4 regions of the Kitasatospora sp. NPDC043950 genome follow, and region 4 is predicted to be linked to each of the others. Evidence: riboswitches for the same ligand, from Rfam matches in the RefSeq annotation. Region 4 holds a riboswitch; each other region holds the start of a gene.

Region 1 (4,362 bases), on a different contig from region 4:
GGTGGTCGAGACGGCTCCCGGTTCCTGACCCGGAAGCCCCGAAGGCCCTACCGGTACACGCGGACGTAGTCGGCGGCGAAGGTGATCGGGGCGGTGCCCTGCGGCGCCGGGTGGTACTTCCCCGCGCCGACCGACAGGTTGAGGATCAGGTACGCCGACCAGTTGGCGCCGACGCCCTTGCCGTCCGAGAACACCTTGGCGCCGTTGACGTACCAGTCCACCGAGGTGGCGCCGTAATAGGTGCCGATGGTCACCCACTGGTCCTTCGCGACGGCACCGGCGTCGGTGTAGTACTTGGGGTTGCCGGGGTTGACGTGGTTGGTCAGCTCCAGCAGGTTCGGGTTGTCGGGGTGGTACTCGAAGGAGTCGACCTCCCCGTTGCCGTTCTTCCAGGTCCAGAAGGCCGGCCAGGCGCCGGAGCCGGACGGCAGCTTGACCCGGGTCTCGGCGTAGTCGCCGGTCCTGACCTGGAAGCCCTCGCTGGAGCCCTCGGTGGTCAGGAAGCCGGTGTTCCAGGCCTGCTTGCCGTTCTCCAGCGTGGTGGTGCCGGGCGCAGCGGTGAAGGTGGCGACCCCGTTCGCGACGCTGACGTTGTTCTTGTTCAGCAGGTCGAGCTTGTTGTCGTCCGGGTTGTGGTTTCCGTACTTGTACGCGGTGCTCTTGTCGCCGACCCAGCGCGAGCCCCAGCTGATCGGGCCGTTGAACTCGTCGGACCAGGTCAGCGACTTGCCGGCGACCGGGGATACGGGGGTGCCGGCCGACGGGCTGGCGGTGGCGCTCGGGCTGCTCGGGCTCGGGCTGCTCGTCGGGGTCGGCTTCGCGGTGGGGGTCGCCGTCGGGGTCGGGGCGGGAGTCGGGGTCGGGGCGGGAGTCGGGGTCGGGGCGGGAGTCGGCTTCGTGGTGGGCGTCGGGGTCGGGGGCGGAGTCGGCGCCGGGGTGCTGGAGACCACCAGCTGCTGCGAGGCCAGGTTGTGCCAGGCCCCGCCGAGGTCCTGCCAGAAGCCGAACTGGGTGCACGTCCCGGCCGGCAGGGCGCGTGCGCCGCTGGTGAAGGACAGGCCGCTCGGGCAGATCTGCACATTGGAGGCGTTGCCCGGGAAGTCGAGGTTCGCACCGGCCGCGTTCCGGACGCCCACGCCGACGGTCTTCGCGGTGAAGCAGGCCGAGGAGTGGAGGGTCAGCGAGGCGGTGGCGGCCTGGTTGGCGACCATGGTCGCCGGGGCGAGCCGGTCCTGGGTGACGGTCGGGGCGGTGGCGGCCTGGGCGCCGGAGACGGCCGGCAGGCCGAGCAGTCCGGCGCCGGTGACGGCGAGCGCTCCGGTGACGGCGAGGGCGGCGTTGCGGCCCCGGTGGGAGGGACGGGCGTGGCGCGGCGCGCGGCGCCGGGCAGGCTGGTGCATGGCAGTGTCCTCTGCGACGCCTGCGAGGTGAGCTGTCGGATTCGGGCTGAGGCAGCCCGGCCGCCGGTGGAAGCGGCTTCACCCCTAGCCACGGCCCGCACGCGGGAGCGTACGGGCCGGGCGCTGACCTTGGTTCCCCCGCTCCCGTCCGCTGTGGTGCTCGGTTGCCGGCCGGCGGGTGGACAGGACTCGGCGTCCCGGCGGCGGGGGTCCGCGAGGGCGGACGACGGTTGCAGGCTAGGCGGGCCGTCCGTGAACGGACAACCTGCTCGGGCCGGTTGTCGCACAGGTCACAGCGGTGTCGATCAACGACGCTGCGTGGTGGATCAGTTGGGACGGATCAGCGGAGCCGTCGAGCTGCCGAACGACGAATCGGCGAATCGGCGAATCGGCGGTCCACGGGTCAAGCGAGCCAGTTGTCGACCTGGCTCTCGGCCTCCGGTGCCCAGGCGAGTTCCAGGTGGTTGAGGCCGGTGAGCAGCCGGGTGCCGCCGATCGTCGCGATGCCGGTGGTGTCCAGGGCGCTCGCGGTGAACACGATGCCGTCGCTGGGCCCCCGGTTCTCGTTGAGCACGCCCGGGATGTCGGCGGACCCGCCCGCGAGCAGATAGGTGCGCACCGACGCGGGGACGCCCGCCTGTTGCAGCGGCGCGATCAGCGAACCGGCGTCGATCGCCGCCTGGATGCCCTGGCCGGAGGTGTAGAAGCCCTGGCCGCCGTAGTAGGTGGTCCACCAGTCCTGGGCGGTGCCGTCCACCCCGTACCGGCCGTCCCAGCGGGCGAGCAGCTGGCGCTGGCCCGGGTAGCAGTCGTAGCCGCCGGTGGGCAGCACGCCGAGGCAGGGCTGCGCCGTGTAGGTGCCGTAGCAGGTCATGTAGAGGTGCGGGGACGGCGCGTTGGCGGTGCCGCCGCAGGCCGGCCAGCTCGCGAGGTCGAACGACCAGCCGTGCGCGTACACGTAGTCGAGCCCGCCGTTCGGGCCCCCGAGGGTGATCAGGCGGCGCACGTCGCCCGCGTAGGCCCGCCCCCAGGACGGGCGCACCGAGGACACGTACGCCCGGGCGGCGACCTCGCCCTTGCTCCAGGCCACCACGTCCACCTGCGGGACGCCGAGGCGGGCCCGGATCAGCGCGACGGCGTCGCCGACGGCCTGCGCCTGGAACAGGTTGTCGCCCTGCTTGTGGGCGAAGCCGATGGCGAACACCCGGTGGCCGGTGCCGGCGAGGTACTGGGCGAGGCCGGTGGACGGGCAGGCGGAGGCACCGCAGGTGCCGCTCTCCCCCGGGTTCGCCCAGGCGCGGTCGGCGTTGTCGTTGGCGCCGTGGACCAGCAGCACGGGGGTCGGACGGCTACCGGTGTCCCAGCCGGTCGCCGAGTACAGCAGGAAGCGGCTGGAGGAGGGCTGGCCGGTGCCGCCGAAGTACGTCCGGCGGGCGCCGTCCTGGTCGCCGCGGCCGTCGGCCGGGTACTGCTCGGTGCGGAAGCCGGGGGTGGTGTCGAGGTAGCGCTCGACCTTGGCCCAGCCGTTGCCGGGGGCGGGGAAGGCGGCTTCGAGGGTGAGCGGGGCGGTGGCCGCCTGGGCGGTGGTCTGGGAAGTGACGGTCTGGGCGGCGGTGGCCTGGGCGGGAGTGGGGGTGCCGAGGAGCAGCGCGGCGAGGGTGAGCAGGAGGGCGGACAACGCGGTGGGGGTGCGTCTGACGGCGGTGGGGGTGTGCCGCATGGGGGTGGGGGTGCGTCTCATGGGGGTGGACGGTAGGACCGGCCGCCGGCGGGCGCCCAGGTGCCCGCCGCACACCGCGCCGGCCTGCGCGGTGGCGGCCGGTGCCGTGGCGCACCGTCCACGGGTGCGCCCACCCGGCTCACCGGGTCGGATAAATTGGAGGTCCGACATCTTCCGCAGTGCACAAGACCGCCGTGCACGGCCCCACAGGAACGAGGTACCGCCCCACCATGACCGCGCCCCTGCCCGCCTTCGCCGGCCGCACCTACCTCTTCCGGGCCGACAACGGCGCGGCCTTCCGCAACACCTACTCGGCCGACGGCAGGCGGCTGCGCTGGGAGGGCCTCGGCGAGTCGGCGGGCCAGTGGGAGGACGTGCGGCTGCACGTCGCCGAGGTGGCGCCGGAGATCTACTTCATCAGCTGGACCGAGGAGAGCGGGATCACCGTCAGCCACGTGATGGACCTCGGCCGGCTGACGGTGCGCGCCTTCTGGACGTACGAGGGCGAGGGCGGCCGGGTCGGCGAGCTGCACACCGGGACGCTGGAGCGGGTGGCCTGAGCCTCACCGCTCCCGCGCCCCCTCGCTGTCCGTCGGCTTACTCAGACCGTCTGAGCAGACTGCCTGCTCAGACAGTCTGCTCGGGCGGCCTGCTCAGGCAGCCTGGTTCGGGACCTTGAGGTGCTGGGACATCCACTCCAGCGAGGACGGCAGCAGCGCGCTCCAGGTCTCGAAGTTGTGGCCGCCGTTCTCCAACATGCTGTAGGAGACCTTCATCGGGGACTGCACGGCGTCGACGAAGGCCTCGGTGTCGCGCCGGTAGTCGCCGTCGCCCTTCTTGGTGCCGGCCAGCAGCACGGACACCTTGGGCTGCGGCAGGTTCTTCAACCGCCACATCAGGTTGGCCTCGTCACGACGCTGCTTGCTGCCGCCGAACAGGTCGCCCGTGGTCGGGTCGTCGGCGGCGTCGTAGTAGGCGGAGAGCGCGACGGCGGTCGGAAAGACGTCCGGGTGGCGCATGGCCAGCTTGAGGGCGCAGTAGCCGCCGGTCGAGTTGCCCATGAAGGCCCAGGCCTGCGGGTCGGAGGAGACCCGGAAGCTCGCCTGGATCGCTGAGGGGACGTCCTTGGTGAAGTACGTGTCGGACTGCGCGCCGCCCGGGATGTCCTCGCACTCGGTGTCCTGCGGCAGGGCCGGCGAGGGGCGCATCAGCACCATGACGGTCGGCTGCATCTTGCCGTCC
Region 2 (4,362 bases), on a different contig from region 4:
CCTCCTGGTCGCGACGGTGCCCCGCCGTCCACCCTACGGGGTGAACGGCGGGGCACCGGTCAGGCGTGCTCACCGGTCGGCGGAGCGACCGTGCTCGCCGCTCCGAGGAGCGGCTGAGCCTGCTGCTCCGCGGAGCGGCCGTGCTTGCTACTCCGCGGAGCGGCTGTGCTGGCTATTCCGCAGAGCGGAAGCGCGGGAAGGCGCCGCGGCCGGCGTACTCGGCGGCGTCGTCGAGGATCTCCTCGATGCGCAGCAGCTGGTTGTACTTGGCGACGCGCTCGGAGCGGGCCGGGGCACCGGTCTTGATCTGGCCGCAGTTGGTGGCGACGGCCAGGTCGGCGATGGTGACGTCCTCGGTCTCGCCGGAGCGGTGCGACATCATGCAGCGGTAGCCGTTGCGCTGGGCCAGCTCGACGGCGTCCAGGGTCTCGGTCAGCGAGCCGATCTGGTTCACCTTCACCAGCAGCGCGTTGGCGGTGCCGGTCTCGATGCCCCTGGCCAGGCGGGCCGGGTTGGTGACGAACAGGTCGTCGCCGACCAGCTGGACCTTGTCGCCCAGCTTGACGGTCATGGCCTTCCAGCCGTCCCAGTCCGACTCGTCCAGCGGGTCCTCGATGGAGACCAGCGGGTAGGCGTCGACCAGCTCGGCGTAGTACTCGATGAGCTCGGCGGCGGAGATGGCCTTGCCCTCGAACTGGTAGGCGCCGTCCTCGTAGAACTCGGACGCGGCGACGTCCAGGGCGAGCGCGATGTCACGGCCGGGCACGTAGCCGGCCTTCTGGATGGCCTCGGTGATGAGGTCCAGGGCCTCGCGGTTGCTGTCCAGGTTCGGCGCGAAGCCGCCCTCGTCGCCGAGGCCGGTGGACAGGCCGCGCTCCTTCAGCACGCCCTTGAGGGTGTGGTAGACCTCGACGCCCCAGCGGACGGCCTCGGAGAAGGACTCCGCGCCGATCGGGGCGATCATGAACTCCTGGATGTCGACGTTGGAGTCCGCGTGCGAACCGCCGTTGAGGATGTTCATCATCGGAACGGGCAGCACGTGCGCGTTCGGGCCGCCCAGGTAGCGGAACAGCGGCAGGTCGCTGGCCTCGGAGGCGGCGTGCGCCACAGCCAGCGAGACGCCCAGGATCGCGTTGGCGCCGAGCGAGGACTTGTCCGGGGTGGCGTCCAGGTCGAGCATGGCCTGGTCGATCAGGCGCTGCTCGGTGGCGTCGTAGCCGACCAGCTCCGGGCCGATCTGCTCGATGACGGCCAGGACGGCCTTCTCCACGCCCTTGCCGAAGTAGCGGTTCTTGTCACCGTCGCGCAGCTCGAGCGCCTCGAAGGCGCCGGTGGAGGCACCCGACGGGACAGCGGCACGGCCGGTGCTGCCGTCGTCGAGGCCGACCTCGACCTCGACCGTGGGGTTGCCACGCGAGTCGAGGATCTCACGGGCTACGACGACATCGATGGACGGCACGAGGCATCTCCTTGCGGAAGCAGGGTCCGGCTGACGTTGGGTGCTGCCGGCGGGACGATTGCGGAGTCGTTACGACCAGAGCCTAACCGCCCCGGCCCCCGGGGCCGCGCTGGCCTCGGTCCCGTCTCAGCGTGTGGCCCGGCTACCCACCAGTAGTTCACCTGCTTGCCCGATCGAAGCGGGCGAATACGGGGGAATGCGGGCGAAGGGGGACAGGTCCCGTCCCCCTTCGCCCGCAGGGCGCGGGCCGTTCAGGGCCCGGGCCGCTCAGCCGAGGTGCAGCACCTGGCCGGGCATGATCAGGTTGGGGTTGCCGCCGACGGTGCCGCGGTTGCCGTCGTACACCGACTGCCAGCCGCCGGACACGCCCTGGGCGGCGGCGATCGTCGACAGCGTGTCGCCGGCCCGGACGGTGTAGTCGTGACCGCCCTGCGCGGCGGCGGGCTGCGCGGCCGGGGCGGACTGCGCGGGCTGCGCGGCGCGGGGCGCGTACTGCGGCTGGGCGGCGGGCTGGCCCGCGTACTGCTGGTAGACGCTCTGGTGGCTGGTCCAGTACCAGGCGCCGTTGTTCTGGTACCAGTACACCTTCGCGTCGGCGTCCCAGCCGGCCTTGCCGGAGAAGCCCTGGGTCTGCGGCTGCGTCTGCTGCGGGGCCTGCTGGACGGGCTGCTGGGCGGCCGGCTTCGGGGCGGCCTGCTTGACCGGCTGCTGGGCAGGCTTCGGGGCCTGCGCCTGCTGGGTCGGCTTGGCGGCGGACTGCTTGGCGGGCTTGGCGTCCGTGGAGGTGTCCACGGAGGCCGGGGCGCCGCCCTTGCTCAGGCCGGCCTTCTGGGAGCAGACCGGCCAGGCGCCCGGGCCCTGCGAGGCCAGCACCTTCTCGGCGACCGAGATCTGCTGCGCCTTGCTGGCCTGGTTGGCCTGCGGGGCGTAGGAGGTGCCGCCGTACGCCTTCCAGGTGCTGGGCGTGAACTGCAGGCCGCCGGAGAAGCCGTTGCCGGTGTTGATGCTCCAGTTGCCGCCGCTCTCGCACTGGGCGACGGCGTCCCAGGTGGAGGCCGGGGCGGCGGAGGCGCCGGTGGCGGTGAGGAGCGGCATCGCGAGTCCGACGCCGGCCACACCGGCGACGGCGATGGCCTTCTCGGTCTGGGTGCGACGGCGGTGGCGGCCGGTTCCAACGAACAGCATGAAGAGGTCCCTCTCCGCACGCCTGCGAGGTGAGCTGTCGGGTTCGGACCGGGAGGTGGCCCGGCCGCCGAAAGCGGAAACGATTCCGCTCGGGCGGCTTCACCCCAAGCCGTCGGGGAACGGCAACAAACCTGGTTCCCCCGCCCCTGCCCAGGGTCTGGTCGGTTTCCCGTGACGCGGCGGGCAGGATTCGGCGTTCCGCGCACGAGGTCCGCAGCTGCGAACTCCAGGGAGAGTAGACAGATCATCAGACCAATAACAAGCTCATATCACCGATATCACACACAAATTACGGCGCGTGGTCAATCGCCTACCAACGGCGGCGGTATGTCCGGATTAATGCGGGTTCAGGCCTGGCTCCACGGGCCGCCGGAGACATGCCGTCAGCGTGTCGGGGCGTCGGTCGGCGTGACCGGCGGCGCGTGCGGAGAGCAGGTCTCCGGAGTGAATTCGACCGGGAGTTCCCGCAGGCCACGCATGATCAGGCCGCCCCTCCAGCGCAGGTTCTCCGGGTTTTCCGCGAGCCGCAGGTCCGGCAGCCGGGAAAGCAGCGTGGCCAGTGCGCTCCGCCCCTCCAGGCGGGCCAGCGGGGCGCCGATGCAGTAGTGGATCCCGTGGCCGAAACCCAGGTGCGGATTGTCCGTGCGGGCCAGGTCCAGGGTGTTCTCGTCCGCGAACCTGGCCGGATCGCGATCCGCCGCGGCCAGCACCACCAGCACCGGATCGCCCACCGGGATGTCCACCCCGCCGATCGACAGCGGCCGCGTCGCGAAACGCCACGTCGCCATCTCCACCGGCCCGTCGTAGCGCAGGAGTTCCTCGATCCCGGTCTCCAGCAGCGCCGTCTCGCCGCGCACCACCGACTCCTGCAGCAGCCTGCGCTGCTCCGGGTTGCGCAGCAGCGCGTACGTGCCGTTGCCGATCAGGTTGACGGTCGTCTCGAACCCCGCGAACAGGAGGATGAACGCCATCGCGGCGGCCTCGTTCTCGTTCAGGTGCTCGCCGTGGTCACTCGCCCGGATCAGGCCCGAGATCAAGTCATCACCCGGATCCGCCCGCTTGCGGTGGATCAGCTCCAGCAGGTACGCCCGCATCCGCTTCACCGCCCGCCCCACGCCGCCGCGTTGGCCGCCGCCGTGCCGGATCATCATCCCGGCCCAGTCCCGGAAGTCGTCCTGGTCCTCGGCCGGCACGCCCAGCAGGTCGCAGATCGCGTAGATGGGGAGCGGGAACGCGAACTCGTGGATCAGGTCCGCCGAACCGCGCTGCGCGAAGCCGTCGATCAGCCGGTCCGTGAGCTGCTGCACCCGCGGCTCGAACTCCGCCACCCGGCGCGGCGTGAACGCCTTCGACACCAGCCGGCGCAGCCGGGTGTGGTCCGGCGGGTCGATGTTCAGCAGATGCGTCATCAAGTCCGCCTGGCGTTCCCCCGGAATTCCCACCCGCCCGGTGCGGTGCGCCTGCTCGCTGTGGTGCGCCGGGTTCTTCGACAGCCGGCCGTCCGCCAGCGCCTGCCGAGCGTCCGCGTAGCGGGTCACCAGCCAGGCCTCCACCCCGCTCGGCAGCGTCGTGCGGTGCACCGGGGCGTGCTCGCGCAACCAGGCGTAGGCGGGGTACGGATCGGTGGCGAACTCCCAGGTGAAGAGCTGCGGGGCGGCGGGATCGGGCTGCACTGGCATGCGTCGACCGTATCCGGTGGGTCGGGGCCGCACCGCCTC
Region 3 (4,362 bases), on a different contig from region 4:
CGAACTCGGGCACGAGCGGATCGGGCTGGCGGTCGGGCAGCGGCGGTACGTGCCGGTGCTGCGCAAGATCGAGGGCTTCACGGCGGCGATGCGCGAGGTGCTGGGACGGAGCCAGGAGGAGGCCGAGGAACTCGTCCACCACACGCTGTTCAGCGTGGAGGGCGGGCACGCGGCGGCCGGCGCGCTGCTGGACAAGGGCTGCACGGCGATCGTCTGCGGCAGCGACATGATGGCGCTCGGGGCGATCCGGGCGGTGCGGCAGCGTGGGCTGTCGGTGCCGCACGACGTCTCGGTGGTCGGCTTCGACGACTCGCCGCTGATCGCCTTCACCGAGCCGCCGCTGACCACGATCCGCCAGCCGGTCGAGGCGATGGCGACCGCGGCGGTGGACGCGCTGCTGGAGGAGGTCGGCGGAAACGCCGTCCAGCGCGGGGAGTTCATGTTCCAGCCGGAGCTGGTCATGCGTGGGTCCACGGGGGCCTGCGCGCGCTGAGGACGGTCAACGGACGGGCCCCGGAGAGCAGTTGCTCTCCGGGGCCCGTTGTGTGCCGCCCGGGTGCCGGGTCAGCCGTCAGTTGTCGGCTGTCACCCGTCGGTCGTGCTCAGACCCGGCCGGCGAAGTCCGGCGCCCAGTTGGCGACGGTCTGCAGGCGCACGCCCGAGCTCGGGTTGGCGGCCTCGACGTACTGGCCGCCGCCGATGTAGATCGCGACGTGGTAGACGCCGGAGTTCTGGCCGTTGTTGGACCAGAACAGCAGGTCGCCCGCCTGCAGGCTGTCCAGCGAGACGCGGGTGCTGGCGGCGGCCTGGTCGGCGGCGACGCGCGGGACGGAGACGCCCGCGGCGCGCAGCGCGGCCTGGGTCAGGCCGGAGCAGTCCCAGCCGCCGTTGCCGGTACCGCCGTAGACGTACGCCTGGCCGACCTTCGACTGGGCGAAGGAGACCGCGGCGGCCATGCTGCCGGTGGCGGCCGGGGTCTGAGCCGGGGTCTGAGCCTGGGCGGCCGGCTTGGAGGCCGGCTTGGAGGCCGGCTTGGAGGCCGGCTTGGTGGCCGGGGCCTGGGGCTGGGCGGCCGGCTTGGCGCTCGCGACAGCGCCGTTGGAGGTCTGGCCGGACTTCTGCGAGCGGTCGAACCAGGTGAAGTCCGAGCCGGACGTGGCCGACGAGCCGGAGCCGGACCGGTCGGCCTGAGCCGACTGCTGGGCCTGGCCGCCGTCCTTGAACGAGAGGCGCTGGCCCGGGTAGATGGAGTCCGGGCCCTCGGTCAGGGTGCCGCGGTTGAGTTCGTACAGCCGCTGCCAGCCGCCCTGGAGGTTGTGCTTGTCGGCGATCGAGGACAGCCAGTCGCCGGAGGCGACGGTGTAGTCGTCGGCCTGGGGCTGGGCGCTGTTCCGGGCCTGGCTCTGGCCCTTCTGGGCCGAGGTGCCGTTGGTGGAGTCGGCGGGGGCCTGCGCCTGGTCCTGGGCCGGTGCGGCCGGCTTGGCGGGCTTCGCGGCCGGGGCCGGGGTCTGGGTCTGCGCGGGCTTGGCGGCCGGGGCGGCCGGCTTCGCGGCGGGCTTGGTGGCGGTCGAACCGGCAGCCGAGCCGGTGGTCGAGCCGGCCGAGGTGTCGACGGCGGCCGGGGTGCCGCCCTTGGTCAGGCCGGCCTGGACCGAGCACACCGGCCAGGCGCCGGGGCCCTGCGAGGCGAGGACCTTCTCGGCGACGGCGATCTGCTGGTCCTTGGTGGCCTGGTTGGCCTGGGGGGCGTAGGCGGTGCCGCCGAAGGCGGCCCAGGTGCTGGAGGTGAACTGCAGGCCGCCGTAGAAGCCGTTGCCGGTGTTGATGCTCCAGTTGCCGGTGCTCTCGCACTGGGCGACCTTGTCCCAGGTGGCGACGGAGGCGGCGGAGGCGGTGCCGGAGGTGAGGCAGGGGATGGTGAGGCCGACGCCCGCGACGCCGACGGCGGCGATCACGCGTCGGGTACGACTGGACAGACGGGTGCCGTTGGTGGGCAGCATGAAGACGCAGTCCTCTCCCACGCCTGCGAGGTGAGCTGTCGGATTCGGGCTGGAGTTGCCCGGCCGCGCTGTGGGCGCGGCTTCACCCCTAGCCCTGGATCGTTCCGGGGAACGGTCCGGGGCGACTTACCTGTGGGTCCCCCGCTCCTGCCGTGGTGCGTTTTCGCGCTGCCAGGACATCCGACGGCAGGACTCGGCGTCGCGGATGAACTGGGTTCGTGTGGCCACGAACGGGGAGCACGTTAAGCAGACTTAAGTTCAAACTGCAAACACCTGTGACGCGCATCACGGTTTGGCGAGAACGGTCGTTCCCCTCACTTGTCATGATCGGAAATGACCGATTTCCGGCAACGCCGCGAAGGGTGCGCGCAACTGTCTGCGTTTCAGGAGGCGGGTGACGGTGGGTCGGGTCGCCCGGGGGCCTGCCCGCCGGGAGAGCGGCGTGTCCGCACTGTGGCCGTCGGGGGGTGCGTCGAGCGATGGTGAACAAATGCGGATAGAACGGACATCACACCTATTCGTCCTTTAACTCCCTTACGGGACAAGCGGGAAGGGCCCGGAACGTAGCCGTTCCGGGCCCTTCACACGTGCGGTGACCGCTACTACTGGCCGGCCGACTCCTCGGCGGCGGCGTGAGCGGCGTGAGCGGCGCGACCACCCCGGCCGGAGTGGTCGGCGTGGGTGCCCTCGGCGGCCTCCGCCGCCTCGGCCTCGGCCCGCGTCAGGGCCTCGGGGGAGGGCGCCGGCAGCGCGGCCAGGTAGGTGGAGGCGATCAGCTGGCCGACCGTCGGGTAGGCGCCCAGCGGCGCCGCGGACGGGCAGCCGGTCTCCTCGGCGGCCGTGGCGAGCAGCTCGGAGTCGGCCTCCGGCCCGATCACCAGCGGGGCCAGCGCCGGGCGCTGGGAGCCGGTCTCCTTGAGGTGGTTGACGGCCGCGGCGACCGAGCCCGGCACGTCGAGCGCGGCGGGCACGACCGGGACGGCCAGCCGGGCCGCCAGCAGGACACCGGTGATGCCGGCAGCGGCAGCGGCCTCCTCGCCGCCGACGGTGGTCAGCACGACGCCGTCCGCGGCGGTCGCGATGGCGAACAGCCGGGCCCGGTCGGCACGCGCCAGGCCGGCCTCGGACAGGCGCACGTGCACGGCCTCGGCGAGCAGCGGGTGCGGGCCGAGCACGTCGGTGACGGGGGCTCCGTACTCGGCGGCGAGGGCGTGGAGTTCGGTCAGGAATCCGTGCGGGCCGGGTACCAGCGGCACCAGGACCGGCGCGGGCAGGCCGGCCTCGGCGGCCATGGCCAGCAGTTCGGCGACGGTGCGGTCGTCGCTGTCGGCGCCCTGGGCGGCTTCGCCCGGGAGGTAGCCGACGGCGGTCTGGATGTCGCCCTGCTCGCTGCGGACGATCGACAGCAGCTCCTCGACGACCGAGCGGGACTCGGGCCCGGCGGTCGCGGGCACGGCGAGCACCAGGGCCGGGGATCCGGCCGGGATCTCGGGGCGCTCGGGGCGACGGTGGCGCCCCCGCGCACGGGAGCCTGGAGTGCGGACGGGCAGTGGCGCGCCCGGGATGGCTGCGGTGCTCATGCCGGAGATCGTAGGACATCGGCCCGTCAGGCCTGCATTCGGCTGCCGTTCGAGTTTCACGTGGTCATGGCGGGTGCGCCGCGCTCCCGTCGTGTCCGTCCGGGCGGTTTGCCCGCAATCCGGACATATCTCACCCAGCCTTCGAGCGATCACCGCTGGTTGCCCTGACGTGTCCGACGGGGCGTCGAGTTGCTTCTGTGGCGCGTGAGATGTCTCACAGCCGGGAGGTCGCCTGACGGAGGGTCACGAAGGCGCGACTCCGGGCGTCTGAAGATCAACATTCAGCGGGGAATCGCTCACGGCCGGTTATCGAGAATCTGGCGATTCACTCGGCTATGTCCGTTTACGTACCGTCAGGAGAAGGGTCCGTGAAGAGTTCAGAACTGCCGGTGAAAGGCCTCGTGCACCTGCAATGTCCCGTGCTGATGCACGTGCACAGCAGCTATCATCGCGTCAAGTGAGGCGTTGTGCCGGGCCGGTACGGGGCCGGTCCGTTCGTTCGGCGGGTGCCGGGAGCGCCGCGCTGGACGACCACTCCGGAGCTCTTCGGGAGATTTCTATGCACGACTCGCAGGACACGTACGGCTCGTACGACACCTACAACGGGATGGCGGCCGCCGACCTCAAGGGGGTTGTCTGGCAGAAGAGCCTGCACAGCAACTCCCAGGGGAACTGCGTCGAGTTCGCGGCCCTGCCGGGGGGCGATGTGGCGATGCGCAACTCGCGCTTCCCGGAAGGTCCGGCGCTCATCTACACCCGGGCCGAGATCGCCGCCCTGCTGC
Region 4 (4,362 bases):
AAGGTGGCCCGCAGCCAGGACGAGATGACCCAGCTCCAGACCGGCCTGGCCGGCGTGGCGGGCGAGCAGTACCGCACCGGCGGCATCGACCCGTCCGTCCAGCTGATGCTCTCCTCGGACCCGTCGGGCTACCTGGAGAAGGCGTCCAGCGCCCAGCAGGCCAGCGCCAGCGAGTCGGAGGCGCTCAAGGGACTGCTGGACCAGCAGCGCCGGCTGGACCAGGAGAAGTCCGAGGCCGCCGCCGTCCTGGCCTCGCTCGACTCCACCACCAAGGACCTGAACCAGGCCAAGACGGACGTCAACCAGAAGCTGAAGGCCGCGCAGGACCTGCTGAACTCGCTCAGCGCCTCCGACCGCGCCGCGCTGCGGGCCCAGCAGCAGCAGGACGACCGCGCCTCGCGCGGCAGCGACCGTGCCGACCTCGGCAGCCTCCCGCAGGCCGGCGGCTACGCGGGCGTGGCCGTGGCCAAGGCGATGAGCAAGCAGGGCTCGCCGTACGTGTGGGGCGCCACCGGCTCGACCACCTTCGACTGCTCGGGCCTGATGGTCTGGGCGTACGGCCAGGCCGGCGTCTCGCTGCCGCGCACCTCGCAGGAGCAGGGCAACGTCGGCACCAGGGTCTCGCTGGACCAGGCCCAGCCGGGCGACCTGGTCATCTACGGCGCCGACCGGCACCACGTCGGGATGTACATCGGCAACGGCATGGTGGTGCACGCGCCGCACACCGGCGACGTGGTGAAGGTGATGAAGGTCGACGCGATGCCGATCAACACGATCCGCCGGGTCTGACGGCCCGACACGCCCGAAGGGCCCCGTCCGGGCCTGTGATCCACGCCACCCTCCGACCGGGGGTGGCGTTCGGGTTTTGTCCGCAGCGCGAGTCCCCGGTGAAGAGTGATCAGCTTTGCGTACGACGGTGATCACTATGTGTCATATTCACAAAAGAACTTTGGTCTTCTTCCGTCTTTTTTCTGACAAGGATTTGAACGGATCACGGTTCAGTTACTAGGGTCGTGCCCCGAACCACCGCACTCCCGATCGCCCAGCCAGGGTGACGGCGGTGGTTTCCGTCGAGTTCGTGACGCAGCGGGGCGGGCCCAGTGCCTGCCCGACGGGGAGCCCAGCAGTCGGGGGTGCTGTCGAACGGAGCCGGGGAACCACGTTCCTCCGGGGTGAATCGGCGCCAGGTCGGCCGGTGGAACGGCCGTGAGGCGTCGTAGGGCACGCTTCCGGCCCGAACCCGTCAGCTCACCCGGTAGACGGCGTAGGAAGAAGGAGTCCGCCTTCGTGGCGTCCCATCGTCGTCCCAAGCCCGCCAGTCGCACCCGGGTCTCGATCCTGACCGGCTTCGCCGCGGCGGCCGTCGCGCTGTCCGCGCAGTCCGGCGCCCACGCCGACCCGCAGCCGACCAAGGACCAGGTCAAGGAGCAGGTCGACCAGCTCAACGAGCAGGCCGAGGTCGCGACCGAGAAGCTCAACGCCGCCCAGGAGAAGCAGCAGCAGCTGCAGAAGCAGGTCACCGACCTGCAGGACCAGGTGGCGCGGCAGCAGGGGCAGGTGACCGACCTCCAGGGCGGCCTGGCCGAGATCGCCGGCGAGCAGTACCGCAACGGCGGCATATCCCAGACCGTCCAGCTGATGTTCTCCGCCAGCCCGGACACCTTCCTGAGCCAGGCCGACACGCTGAACCAGGCCGGCGGCACCCAGAAGGGCCAGCTCAAGCAGCTCCAGGACGAGCAGCGCAAGCTCGACCAGGTGCGCTCCGAGGCCCAGGGCAAGCTCGCCGAGATGGAGACCACCACCCAGCAGCTGAAGAGCGCCAAGGACGAGGTCCAGGGCAAGCTCAAGGCCGCGCAGGACCTCTTCAACACCCTGTCCGAGCAGGAGCGCCAGGCGATCCGCGCGGCCGAGGAGAAGGCCGCCGCCGAGGCCAAGTCGAAGGCCGACGCCGCCGCGAAGGCCGCCCAGCAGCAGGCGGCGGCCCAGCAGGCCGCCGACCGCTCCTCCCGCGACAACAGCCGCACCGACCTGAGCGCGTCGCAGGCCCCCGCCGCGCCGGTCACCAAGCCGAGCGCCGGCAGCTCGCGCGGCGCCGCGGCGCTGTCCATCGCCGCCTCCAAGATCGGCAGCCCGTACGTCTACGGCGCCTCCGGCCCCGGCTCCTTCGACTGCTCGGGCCTGATGGTCTGGGCGTTCAACCAGGTCGACGTCTCGCTGCCGCGCACCTCGCAGGAGCAGGCCCACGCCGGTACCCGGATCGGCACCGACCTCTCCCAGGCCCAGCCCGGCGACCTGCTGATCTTCTACGGGGACGCCCACCACGTCGGCATCTACGCGGGCAACGGCCAGGTGCTGCACGCGCCCAAGCCGGGCGCGTCGGTCCGCTACGAGGCCGTCGGCAACATGCCGCTGACCTCCATCGTGCGGGTCTGATCCCCGCTCAGGCCCTCCCAGGCCCGGCCTTCCACCACGGAAGGCCGGGCCTGCGGCTTTTCCGGCGCATCGGACTGATGTCCGATTGCGGGTCAAATATTCGGGTTGGCAGGGGTTTGGACTCGGTTGCCCGGACTCGCTAACGTCTGCCACCGGACTCCGCTTCCAGGGCCGCCCGCGTTGGGGCGGCGGCGGGGCCCACCGCCGGATCGGAGCCGCTGCCGCCATGCCCGTGCACCGTCGTTCCCAACTGCTCGCCCGTGCGCTGGTGCTGACCGCGGCCGCCGCCACCGCCCTGGGTGTGACGACGGGCGGCAGCGCCCAGGCCGCCCCCGCCGCGCCGGACACGCCCACCCGCAAGGACGTCAAGGCGCAGGTGGAGCAGCTCTACGGCGAGGCCGAGCAGGCGTCCGAGAAGTACAACGCCGCCCAGGAGGCGCAGCAGCGGCTCCAGGGCGAGACGACCGTCCTCCAGGGCGAGATCGCCGTCGCCCAGGACCAGCTCAACCAGCTGCGCGGCGACCTCGCCACCGTGGCCGGCGCCGAGTACCGCGGCGGCGGCATGGCCCAGACCGTCCAGCTGATGCTCTCCACCGACCCGGAGGGCTACCTGTCCCGGGCCCGCACTCTCGACCAGGCCGCCGAGCGGCAGCAGGAGACCCTGCACGAACTGGCCACCCGCCAGCGCCGGCTCGACCAGCGCCGCACCGAGACCGCCGGCAAGCTCGCCGAACTCGACCAGGCCCGTCGCTCGCTCGCCGACAGCAAGCAGCAGATCCAGCAGCGGCTCACCGAGGCCCAGCGGCTGCTCAACAGCCTGGGCGTCGCCGAGCGGGCCCGGATGGCCGCCCAGGACGCCCGGGAGGCCGAGCAGCGCGCCACCCGGGGCACCGACCGGCTGGACCTCGGCACGGCCCCGCCCGCCTCCGAGCGCGGGGCGGCCGCGCTGGCGGCCGCGGTGCGGATGATCGGCTCGCCCTACCTCTACGGATCCACCGGGCCCCGCGCCTTCGACTGCTCCGGTCTGATGTACTACAGCTGGCGGCAGGCCGGAGTGACCCTGCCGCGCACCTCGCAGGCCCAGGCGTACGCCGGGCAGCGGGTCAGCCTCTCCGAAGCGCGGCCGGGAGACCTGGTGATCTTCTACCGGGACATGCACCACGTCGGGATGTACGCCGGCGGCGGGGTGATCGTGCACGCCCCCTACCCGGGCGCCAAGGTCCGCTACGAGAGCGTCAACGCGATGCCGGTCGCGGGGGTGGTCCGGCTCTGAGCCCGGCACCGTCCGACCCCGACGCCCCCCACCCGATAGACGGCGCCCGCCGGACGCTGTCCCGGCGCGGTGCGCTGCTGCTCGCGGCCGGCGGGCTGGCCCAGCTGTCGCTGCCGCCGGCGGCCCCGGCGGACCCCTCCGCGGCCGGGCGGGCGTCGGACCGGTGGGCGTCGGACCGGCGGGCCGAGGTGGCCGCGCTGCTGGACGCGCGGGCCCGGGCGCTGCCCTCCTGGTCCGGACCGGCGGCGATCGAGGCCGGCTACCGCAACCTGGTGCTCGGCGCGGACGCCGGACCGGAGCGGCTCACGGCCGCCGCCGACCTGGCGGTCCGGATCACCGGGTACGACGACTACCCGGTGGTGTACCCGCGCCGGATCGACCTGGTCCTGGCCGGCGGCGGCTGGCGGGTCGACCGGGAGGAGAGCGCGAGCGGGCCCCCGGCGCTCTGGGACCTCGGCTCCGCCCGGTCCGCGGCGGGCGCGCACTGCCTGGTGCTCGGACTGGCCGACGGGCCCGACCCGGCCGGTCTGGTCGCGGTGGCCGACCGGGCCGCACCCGCCGTGAGCGAGGTCTGGGGCACCGGCTGGGCGGGCCGCCTGCTGCTCGAAGTACCCGCCACCGCCGAGCAGTTCGCCCGGCTGCTGGAGGTCGACCCG

Evidence for each region. Region 4 has a riboswitch for cyclic di-AMP ahead of AC07BF_RS32485 (C40 family peptidase). Riboswitches for the same ligand answer to the same signal wherever they lie in the genome.
Region 1: another riboswitch for cyclic di-AMP. It lies ahead of AC07BF_RS09870 (glycoside hydrolase family 16 protein); the one in region 4 lies ahead of AC07BF_RS32485 (C40 family peptidase).
Region 2: another riboswitch for cyclic di-AMP. It lies ahead of AC07BF_RS33915 (LysM peptidoglycan-binding domain-containing protein); the one in region 4 lies ahead of AC07BF_RS32485 (C40 family peptidase).
Region 3: another riboswitch for cyclic di-AMP. It lies ahead of AC07BF_RS08990 (transglycosylase family protein); the one in region 4 lies ahead of AC07BF_RS32485 (C40 family peptidase).

What each region holds. Positions count from the first base shown of each region.
Region 1 is NZ_JBWKER010000011.1:34,775-39,136, forward strand. It holds gene AC07BF_RS09865 (hypothetical protein) at 1-28, shown strand, start outside; gene AC07BF_RS09870 (glycoside hydrolase family 16 protein) at 48-1,400, opposite strand; cyclic di-AMP (ydaO/yuaA leader) riboswitch at 1,403-1,569, opposite strand; gene AC07BF_RS09875 (esterase/lipase family protein) at 1,804-3,141, opposite strand; gene AC07BF_RS09880 (MoaF-related domain-containing protein) at 3,351-3,680, shown strand; gene AC07BF_RS09885 (alpha/beta hydrolase) at 3,774-4,362, opposite strand, start outside.
Region 2 is NZ_JBWKER010000074.1:22,127-26,488, reverse strand. It holds gene eno (phosphopyruvate hydratase) at 173-1,459, opposite strand; gene AC07BF_RS33915 (LysM peptidoglycan-binding domain-containing protein) at 1,727-2,644, opposite strand; cyclic di-AMP (ydaO/yuaA leader) riboswitch at 2,650-2,817, opposite strand; gene AC07BF_RS33910 (cytochrome P450 family protein) at 3,028-4,323, opposite strand.
Region 3 is NZ_JBWKER010000009.1:159,655-164,016, forward strand. It holds gene AC07BF_RS08985 (LacI family DNA-binding transcriptional regulator) at 1-493, shown strand, start outside; gene AC07BF_RS08990 (transglycosylase family protein) at 603-2,021, opposite strand; cyclic di-AMP (ydaO/yuaA leader) riboswitch at 2,008-2,178, opposite strand; gene AC07BF_RS08995 (hypothetical protein) at 2,603-3,580, opposite strand; gene AC07BF_RS09000 (DUF397 domain-containing protein) at 4,140-4,362, shown strand, end outside.
Region 4 is NZ_JBWKER010000065.1:14,545-18,906, reverse strand. It holds gene AC07BF_RS32490 (C40 family peptidase) at 1-789, shown strand, start outside; cyclic di-AMP (ydaO/yuaA leader) riboswitch at 1,128-1,277, shown strand; gene AC07BF_RS32485 (C40 family peptidase) at 1,288-2,433, shown strand; gene AC07BF_RS32480 (C40 family peptidase) at 2,660-3,706, shown strand; gene AC07BF_RS32475 (hypothetical protein) at 3,895-4,362, shown strand, end outside.